One region of the Mycobacterium sp. NPDC003449 genome, then DNA from elsewhere that is predicted to be linked to it. Evidence: riboswitches for the same ligand, from Rfam matches in the RefSeq annotation. Region 1 holds a riboswitch; the other holds the start of a gene.
What was found. A riboswitch is a leader RNA that binds a small molecule or an ion and turns the genes downstream of it on or off. The one in region 1 is predicted to bind cobalamin.
Positions count from the first base shown of each region.

Region 2: it holds a riboswitch for cobalamin, as region 1 does, so the genes downstream of both, metE (5-methyltetrahydropteroyltriglutamate--homocysteine S-methyltransferase) here and ACWDTP_RS03530 (FadR/GntR family transcriptional regulator) in region 1, are expected to answer to the same signal.

Region 1 is NZ_JBSFPX010000006.1:82,766-87,595, forward strand. It holds gene ACWDTP_RS03520 (methylmalonyl-CoA mutase family protein) at 1-1,125, shown strand, start outside; gene ACWDTP_RS03525 (FadR/GntR family transcriptional regulator) at 1,279-1,983, shown strand; adenosylcobalamin (AdoCbl) riboswitch at 2,093-2,243, shown strand; gene ACWDTP_RS03530 (FadR/GntR family transcriptional regulator) at 2,246-2,965, shown strand; gene ACWDTP_RS03535 (hypothetical protein) at 2,940-3,404, opposite strand; gene ACWDTP_RS03540 (MFS transporter) at 3,558-4,830, shown strand, end outside.
Region 2 is NZ_JBSFPX010000107.1:19,104-23,933, reverse strand. It holds gene ACWDTP_RS23875 (hypothetical protein) at 184-717, shown strand; gene ACWDTP_RS23870 (sensor domain-containing protein) at 720-1,394, shown strand; cobalamin riboswitch at 1,479-1,659, shown strand; gene metE (5-methyltetrahydropteroyltriglutamate--homocysteine S-methyltransferase) at 1,808-4,090, shown strand; gene ACWDTP_RS23860 (short-chain fatty acyl-CoA regulator family protein) at 4,160-4,830, opposite strand, start outside.

The DNA.
Region 1 (4,830 bases):
GACCTCAACAAGCTGTCCGGGACCATCCAGAACGACATCCTCAAAGAGTATGTCGCACAGAAGGAATGGATCTTCCCGGTCCGGCCGAGCATGCGGATCGTGCGGGACTGTGTGGCCTACGGCGCCGAGAACATGGCCCGCTACAACCCGGTCAACATCAGCGGCTACCACATCAGTGAGGCCGGCGGGAACGCCGTCCAGGAGGTCGCCTTCACGATGGCGATCACCAAGGCCTACGTCGAGGACGTGGTCAAGGCGGGCATCGATGTCGATGCCTTCGCCTCGCGGCTATCGTTCTTCTTCGTCTCGCAGGCCGACCTGTTCGAGGAGGTCGCGAAGTTCCGGGCGGTCCGGCGCTACTACGCGAAGATGATGAAGGAACACTTCGGCGCCAAGAAGCCCAACTCGATGCGGTTGCGTTTCCACGCCCAGACCGCGGCGGCGACGCTGACCAAACCGCAGCCGATGGTCAACATCGTGCGCACCGCGCTGCAGGCACTGTCGGCCGTGATGGGCGGCGCCCAGTCGATCCACACCAACGGACTCGACGAGGCCTACACCATCCCGAGCGAGATGGCGATGAAACTGGCCCTGCGCACCCAGCAGATCATCGCCGACGAGACCAACGTGCCCAACGTGATCGACCCGCTCGGCGGGTCCTACTACGTGGAGGCGCTGACCGACGAGATCGAAAAGGGCATCGAGGAATACGTCGAGAAGGTCGAGGCCATGGGCGGCGTGGTGGCCGCCATCGAACAGGGCTTCTTCCAGAAGGAGATCTCGGACACCGCCTACGATTACGCGCGGCGCAAGGCCAGTGGCGACCGGCCGGTGATCGGTGTGAACAAATACGTCGACGAGCACGACGACCAGAAGATCGAGGTCCACAAGCTCGATCCGGAGTCCGAGGCCCGCCAGATCACCCGGCTCAAGCAGGTGCGCGCCGACCGCGATCCGCAGCGGGCCAAGGCGGCGATGGACAACCTGCTCGCGGTCGCGAAGGACGAGAACGCCAACCTGATGCCCGCGACCATCGAGGCGGTGCGTGCGCACCTGTCGATGGGTGAGATCACCGGCGCGCTGCGCGGCGTCTTCGGCAGCTACGTCGAAACGCCGGTGTTCTAGGGGGATCGGCAACCAGCGTCGGTGCTCGGGAGCGGCATGCGGGTGAACCACGATGTGGTCGGTACAGTGATTCCCTATATCAAACTCTGCGACAAAGCAGAAGGGGCGCACGTGTCGGAGGCAACACAATCCGGATGGAAGCCGCTCCCGCGCATGCGGACGCATGAGCAGGTGGTGGCCGAGATCGAGCACCGGCTGAACACCGGCACACTCAAGGCGGGTGACCGTCTGCCCCCCGAACGGCAGCTGGCCGAGGCCCTCGGGGTCAGCCGGGGAGCCGTTCGGGAGGCCCTGCGGATCCTCGAAGCGATCGGGGTCGTCGAGGCCGGAACCGGTTCCGGCCCCACGTCCGGGTCGATGATCGTCAAGGACAGCACCGCGGGGATGGGCATGGTCCTGCGCATCCACCTGCAACTGGCGTCGTTCACCACCGACGATCTGGTCGAGGTACGTCTCACCCTGGAACGGCTGGCCTGCCGCAAGGCCGCCGGCATCGCCACCAGTGATCAACTGGCCCACCTGCGTTCGCTGGTCGAACAGATGCGGGGAACCCACACCACGGCGAGCTACAACGATCTCGACGCGGCCTTCCACGTCGGGATTGCGCAGATCTCGAGCAACGGGCTGGCGGCGGCGCTGATGGCCGCGCTGCGGGAAGCGCTGCGCCAAGCCATGGTGAGCGCGTTCGAACGGCTCGAGGACCCGGCGAAGACCATGGCGACACTGACCGACGAACATGCGGCGATCGTGGAGGCCATCGCCTCGGGCGACGGCGGCCGGGCGGCCGATCTGGTGGCCCGCCACATCGAGGGCTTCTACCGCGCCGTCGGGTTCAGCGACCTCAAGTGGGCCGACTGAGTCGGGCGGTCAACCCCCACGCCCAATTCGACATAATCGTCGTGTCCGAGCGTGATCGGCGACGTTTACGTCGAGTTCGCGCGAGAGCGCGGCCGGAGTCTTCTGCAATGCCATACACTGGCGGTTGCGGGCTCGAGGAAGCTGGTGAGAATCCAGCACAGTCGCGCTACTGTGACATCCCGGTTCACCGGGGTGGAGTCAGACCTGCAGGCCCGCAGCCTATCCGTTCATCAGGGACGCGCAATCCCTGCAGGAGGACACCATGGCCGAGGCCGCGCACGCGTCAGAAACCGCCGATGCACAGTGGAAACCACTGCCCCGCAGGCGAACTCACGAACTCATCGTAGAGCAGATCGAGGACCGGCTCCGGCAGGGCACGCTGCGGGCCGGGGACCGGCTGCCACCCGAGCGGATGCTGGCCGAAGCGCTCGGCGTCAGCCGGGGCGCGGTTCGCGAGGCGCTGCGGATCCTGGAGGCGATCGGCGTCATCGAAGCCGCTCCGGGGTCCGGGCCGTCGGCGGGATCGGTGATCGTGCACCGCGGGGCCGATGCCATGGCAATGGTCCTGCGCCTGCATCTGCGGATGGCGTCGTTCAGCCCGCAGGACTCCGCGGATGTGGCCGCCTCGCTCGAGACGCTCGCGGTGGCGGGGGCCTGCAGGCGGGCCACCACCGAGGACGTCGCCACCCTGCGGTCACTGGTCGAGCAGATGCGTACCGCCGGTTCGCTCGCCGACCGTCTGGACCTGGATACCGTTCTGCTGCAGCGGATCACCGAGATGTCGGGCAACGTGCTGGCGTCGGCGGTGTTGTCGGGTTTGCGTCAGGCCCGCTTCGACATGCCGAACCCGTCGGTCGAGGCGAGAGGCGCACTGGTCGACGCGATCGCGGCGGGCGATGAGGCTCGGGCGGTCGCGCTGGTGGCGCACCGGGCCGCGGGCGAGGACGACCCCGACCTCACCCGGCTGCGGCCCGCCGGCTGACCGCGGGTGCGGCCACCGTGGGGTCCAGTGACCACCCGGTGATGTCGAGGACCCCGCGCAGGAACTCCTCGAACGTGGTGAAGCCGAAACGCTTGAGCCCCGGCCTGGTTGGATAGATCTCGCCGTACCAGGGTGCGCTCGCCGCGACGATGAACTTCTGCTTCGTGTCGGGTCGCCGCCTGGGCCGGCGTCGGACACAGTCCCGGCCGGGGCGCTCGGGTTCGGTGTCGCGCGGCGGCGAATGCAGCGGCCAGCCGGTGAGGGCCAGGAACGCGCTGCAGAAGGTCTCCACCGAACCGAAGTACAGCCGGTGGATTCCGGGCTGGGTCCGGTACATCTCGCCGCCCCACGGCGATTCGGCCGCGACGATGAGCTTGCACATGTGGTACTCCGCCTCCGGTTGATGGCCCGCCTCGTTGGTAAGTGCCGCGCATGACACGTGGACGACCATATATGTGGTCGGACCATACTCGAGCGGTGGAGGCTGGGTCAAGGAACGGCTTGTGTCGGGCGCTACACGGATTTGACCCTTGTGGCCTGAACCACAGTTGTGGTAGGACCATAGTGAGATCCGTCCAACTCTGGAGACGCTATGCATCAACAGGCCGAGGCTCAGGCGGCGAACCCGCAATCGACTACCGAGCGACCCCACGGTCTACGCCGGGTCGGTGCGGCGAGCCTGATCGGTACGACCATCGAGTACTACGACTTCTTCGTCTACGGCACCGCGGCAGCCTTGGTCTTCCCGCACCTGTTCTTCCCCAGCAGCAGCCCGTCGATGGGCACCATCGCATCGTTCGCGACGTTCGGGGTGGCGTTTTTCGCCCGCCCGGTCGGGTCGATCGTGTTCGGGCACTTCGGTGACCGGATCGGGCGCAAGCGCACGCTGGTGTGGACGCTGCTGATCATGGGGCTCTCGACGGTGGCGATCGGATTGTTCCCGGGGTACAGCACCGGGGTGTTCGGGTTGTGGGAGAACGGGATCGGGATCTGGGCGCCGATCCTGTTGGTGGTGATGCGGTTTATGCAGGGCCTGGCGATGGGCGGGGAGTGGGCCGGCGCGACACTGTTGACCGCGGAGTACGCACCCAAGGGGCAACGCGGGCGGATGGCGATGTATCCGCAGATGGGGTCGGCGTGCGCGTTCTTCCTGGCCAGCGGCACGTTCTTCGCGGTGTCGATCACCATCGGGGACACCAGTGAGACATTCATGAACTACGGCTGGCGGTTCCCGTTCCTGGCGTCGCTGTTGTTGGTGATGGTCGGCTTGTGGATTCGGTTACGGGTGGCCGAGACTCCGGTGTTCGAGACCGAGCAACGCCGTCGGCAGCAGGAGAGCGCGCCGACCAAGCTGCCGTTCGCCGACGCCATCCGCAAGCAGTGGCGCCAGATCGTGATGTCCGGGCTGGCGATGTCGACGGTGTTTGCGATGTTCTATACCGGCAGTGCCTTTCTGACCAGTTACGGCACCTCGGCGCTGGAGTTCGACCGGACGATGATCCTCGGCTTCGGGATGATCGCCTCGGTGGTGCTGGCGATCGTCACCGCGGCGGCGGCGATCCTGTCGGATCGGGTGGGTCGCAAGAAGGTCATCGCGGCGGCCTACGGTGCCGCGGTGCTGTGGTCGCTGCTGCTGTTCCCGTTGCTGGACACCGGCTCTCCGGTGGCGTTCCTGATCGGTGTGACCGTCACGTTGGCGTTGTACGGAATCGCCAACGGGCCCGCGGGAGCGCTGCTGCCGGAGATGTTCCGGTCGCGGTTCCGCTATACGGGCGCGGGGCTGAGCTACAACCTCGGCGGGATCATCGGCGGCGCGATTCCGCCGATCCTGGCCGCGCGGATCGTGGCCGACCACTCCGGCATCT
Region 2 (4,830 bases), on a different contig from region 1:
AATACGCGGTTGTGACGCAGGTCTTATGCCGACATCCAATCGACCGCAGGCAGAATCGGGGCGTTGGTCGTCCGTTCATCGTTCGGACACCCGGCCCGCAGACGGTATGAGGGCAAAGTCGCCGAGGTGTAATGCCTTTCGCCGATGCGGCCGCACTGCGGGCCGTGCACCGCCAACCGAGTGATGGAGGAATCGTTGAGGTCGTCCAAGGCGTGCGAGCGGGGGATTGCCGCACTGCTCATCGCATTCAGCATCGGATTGGCCGCGATGCCCGTCGCAGCCGCCGATCCGGAAGATCCCATGCCGAGTGCTCCCGGTGTTCCGGGGCTTGCCGAGCCGGGAGTGCCTGCGGTAACTGCGTGTTCGGCCTTCGCCGATGCCCTGGACTCGGCGTCGACGTTCTACGGCGACTTCGCCGATTCCATCGAAGGGGTGGAACGTCCCGACTACGGCGACCCGACCATCAGCACCACCAACACCAGTGGCCGTACCGCGCTGCGCGAGGCCGCCGCGTCGGCGATGAGCGCGGCCGGTACACCTGGACTTTCGCCGGACATCGCCAACCCGATGCGCTCGTGGTCCGTCGGTGCCACCAAGCTGCTTCTCAAGATGGGGCTGCGCACCGGTGGACAGTCGCTCAATGACACGGCCACCCGGCTCAACAACGACGCGAACAACGCGCAGATGGCCTGCGCCGCTGCAGGAACCCACGCCTGACTGTGATCCGTCACGCGATTTCATTGCTCGTGTTGGTACTGCTGGCAACCAGCTGTGCCGGCAATGGCGACCCGGCCAACGGCCCGCCGAAGGATGTTCCGAAGTCGGCGCTTGCGGGGCTGCTGCTCAGCGCCGATCAGATCGACACCGTGATGGGCGCCGAGGGGATGACGGCGCACCGGCCCGTCACCGAGATGGGCGATCATCGTGACCTGCTGCCCAACCTGAACTGTCTGGGTGCCTGGCAGGTCGACGAGTCCGCCATCTACGGCAGGGACTGGGCGGCCATGCGTCAGGTGCTGCTGCGGGCGCCGGACAACGATGACTGGGACGACCTGGTGGTCCAGTCGGTGGTCATCTTCGCGTCCACGCGGGATGCCCGGGATTTCCTCGACGAGTCGGCAGATCGCTGGTCCAAGTGCACCAATCACCATGTCAACATCACCCTCAACGGTCGACCCCTGCCCAGGTGGACCAGCGGAGACCTCACCAGGACGAGTTCCGAGCTCACCTTGCCGTTCAGCCGGGTGAACGGGGACCAGACCCGGGCCTGCCAGCGTGCGCTGGCCGTCGCCGCCAATCTCGTGATGGATGTTCAGGCTTGTAAACCCGAGGGTTCGGCTGTCACGCAGGCCGCCGATGTGGTGGACCGGATCATGGTCGCGATGCCGCGCTGAGCCGTGCTGTCGTTGCGGCCGGGCGGGTAGTGTGAGCGACGCAGCTGGTTTGTCGGCGCAGGCTCAGGCCGGTGCCGACACCGAGCGCCGCACGCTGATCCAGGTGCGGCGCGAGAGGGAACCCGGTGGGAATCCGGGACTGTCCCGCAGCGGTAAGCAGGAACGACCGCCGTCATCAGCACTGGCACGCAGGTAACTGCGGCTGGGAAGCGACGGCCACTAGGTGCACGGATCGCCGTGCGGGCCTGCGAGTCCGAAGACCTGCCAGCCGTACCGGACGCGCCGCGTCCGGTGGTTCATCGCCTCGCGGAATAGGCAGTGGCCGAAGCGGTGTACCCGTGGCGGGTTTACACGTGTTCGGCTCGACGTCTCCGGGCGGTGGCCATCCTGCGAGCACGTTGAAGGACCTCGTCATGAACGCAACCGCTGTACCGTTCACCGCCACCATTCTCGGTTCCCCGCGCATCGGGCCCAATCGCGAACTCAAGCGAGCCGTCGAAAGATACTGGGCCGGCCGCACCGACCGCGCCGAGTTGGAAGCCATTGCCGCCACGTTGCGCCGCGACACCTGGGAATCGCTCGTCGCGGCCGGACTGGACTCGGTCCCAGTCAACACCTTCTCGTATTACGACCAGGTTCTCGACACTGCCGTGCTGCTGGGTGCACTCCCACCGCGGGTAGCCGCGATCACCGATGACCTGGACCGCTATTTCGCCGCCGCCCGCGGTGGCGCCTACGGTGGCGAAGAGATTGTTCCGCTGGAGATGACCAAGTGGTTCGACACCAACTACCACTACATCGTGCCCGAGATCGGTGCAGATACCCACTTCGGGCTTAATCCGGCCAAAGTGCTCGGTGAGGTGGAAGAGGCTGCCGCCCAGGGTATTCCCGCGCGTCCGGTGATCGTCGGACCGATCACCTTCCTGGCGCTGTCCAAGACGGTGGACGGTACCGAGCCGATCGGGCGCCTCGGGGAACTCGTGGCCGTCTATGCCGAACTGCTGGAGCTGCTCTCCGACAAGGGCGTGGACTGGGTCCAGATCGACGAACCGGTATTGGTGACCGACATGCTCGACAACGCCGCCGAGCTGGCCGAGCAGACCTACCGCCGGCTCGCGGACCTGACCAGGCGGCCGGCCATCTTCGTCGCCACCTACTTCGGTGAGCTCACCGATGCACTGCCCGTGTTGGCCCGCACCCCGGTCGAGGCCATCGGCATCGATCTGGTCGCCGGAGGTGTTTCCGCGGTGGCCACGGCGCCGGAGCTGGCCGGCAAGCTGGTGGTGGCCGGCGTGGTCGACGGCCGCAACATCTGGCGCACCGATCTGCAGGCCGCGCTCGCCACCTTGGCCACCCTGCTGGGACCTGCCGGCACGGTGGCGGTATCGACGTCGTGCTCGACCCTGCACGTGCCCTACACCCTCGACGCCGAGGATGGTGTGGATCCGGCGCTGCGGAGTTGGCTGGCATTCGGCTCCGAAAAGGTCGGTGAGGTGGCCGCCCTGGCGCGTGCCCTCGCGCACGGTCGCGAGGCCATTTCGGCCGAGATCGCGGCGTCCAACGAGGCCATCGCGTCCCGCAAGGCCGATCCGCGCCTCGACAACGCCGACATCCGCGCGCGCATCTCCGCCATCGTGGCCGCGGGCGTCAACCGCGGCCCCGCCGACCGGCGTCGGGCCGTACAGCAGGACCGGCTCAACCTGCCTGCCCTGCCGACCACCACGATCGGGTCCTACCCGCAGACGACCGCCATTCGCGTGGCCCGCGCCGATCTGCGGGCCGGCAAGATCGACCGGGCCGAGTACGAAGCCCGGATGAAGGCCGAGATCGCCGCGGTGATCGAACTGCAGCAGCGGTTGGGCCTCGACGTGCTGGTGCACGGTGAACCCGAGCGCAACGACATGGTGCAGTACTTCGCCGAACAACTCGACGGGTTCTTCGCGACGCAGAACGGTTGGGTGCAGTCCTACGGCAGCCGCTGCGTACGCCCGCCGATCCTCTACGGCGACGTCGCACGGTCGAAACCCATGACGGTGCAATGGATCACCTATGCACAGTCGCTGACCGAGAAGCCGGTCAAGGGCATGCTGACCGGGCCGGTCACGATCCTGGCGTGGTCGTTCGTCCGCGACGACCAGCCGCTGGCCGATACCGCCGCCCAGGTGGCGCTCGCGATCCGGGACGAGACCGTGGATCTGGAGTCGGCGGGTGTCGCGATCATCCAGGTCGACGAGCCCGCCCTGCGCGAGCTGCTACCGCTGCGAACCAGGGACAAGGAGGCGTACCTGCGCTGGGCCGTCGATGCGTTCCGGCTGTCCACCTCAGGGGTCGCTGACTCGACGCAGATCCACACCCACCTGTGCTACTCGGAGTTCGGCGAGGTGATCGGGGCGATCGCCGATCTGGATGCCGACGTGACGTCGATCGAGGCGGCCCGCTCGCACATGGAGGTGCTCGGCGATCTGAACGAGGCCGGGTTCGCCAACAGTGTCGGCCCTGGCGTCTACGACATTCACTCACCGCGGGTGCCGGGTGTGCAGGAAATCGCCGCCTCTTTGCGGGAGGCGCTGAAAGCTGTTCCTGCTGAGCGGCTCTGGGTGAATCCCGACTGCGGTCTGAAGACCAGGAACACCGCGGAGGTGACCGAATCGCTCAAGCACCTGGTGGCAGCGGCCGCGGAGGTGCGCGCCGGCTGAACTGGCGAGCGTGGGCCTCATGCACGCGTTGCGGCGAATTTGCGTGCATGAGGCCCACGCTCGGCACAGTCAGCGGTCGGCGGGCTGACCTGCCGGCGAATAAGGCAGGCTGCTGCTGGTCTGCGGGTCGACCTGGACCGGCTTGCCCACGTACGGGAACGCCCGTTGAGGGCAGGCCGGCCGGTCGCAGACTCGGCAACCCGCACCGATCGGCACGACGGCCTCGGGATCGGTCAGATCGATGCCTACCGAATAGACGAGCTTGTCGGCGTGGGCCAGGTCGCAGCCCAGGCCGATGGCAAAGCTTTTGGGGGTCCCCAGGTATCGGCTCGGTGCCGTGTCCGCCGTCTTGGCGATCCAGAAGTAGCTGCGGCCGTCGGGCATCTGGGCCACCTGCGTCAGGAATTCGCCCGGGCGCGCCGATGCATGGTGCACCACCCACAGCGGGCAGTTCCCGCCGACCCGTGAGAAGTGAAAAGCCGTGGCAGACTGCCGTTTCGAGATGTTTCCCGCGCTATCGGTGCGCACGAAGATGAACGGGATGCCGCGCGCGTCCGGTCGCTGCAAGGTCGACAGGCGATGACACACCGTTTCGAATCCGACCTCGAATCGCCGGGCGAGTTGGTCGATGTCGTACCGCAGGTCTTCCGCGGCGGCCAGAAACGTCCGGTAGGGAAGCAGTAGCGCGCCGGCGAAGTAGTTCGCCAAGCCAATTCGGGCCACCCCCTTCGCCTCTGAGC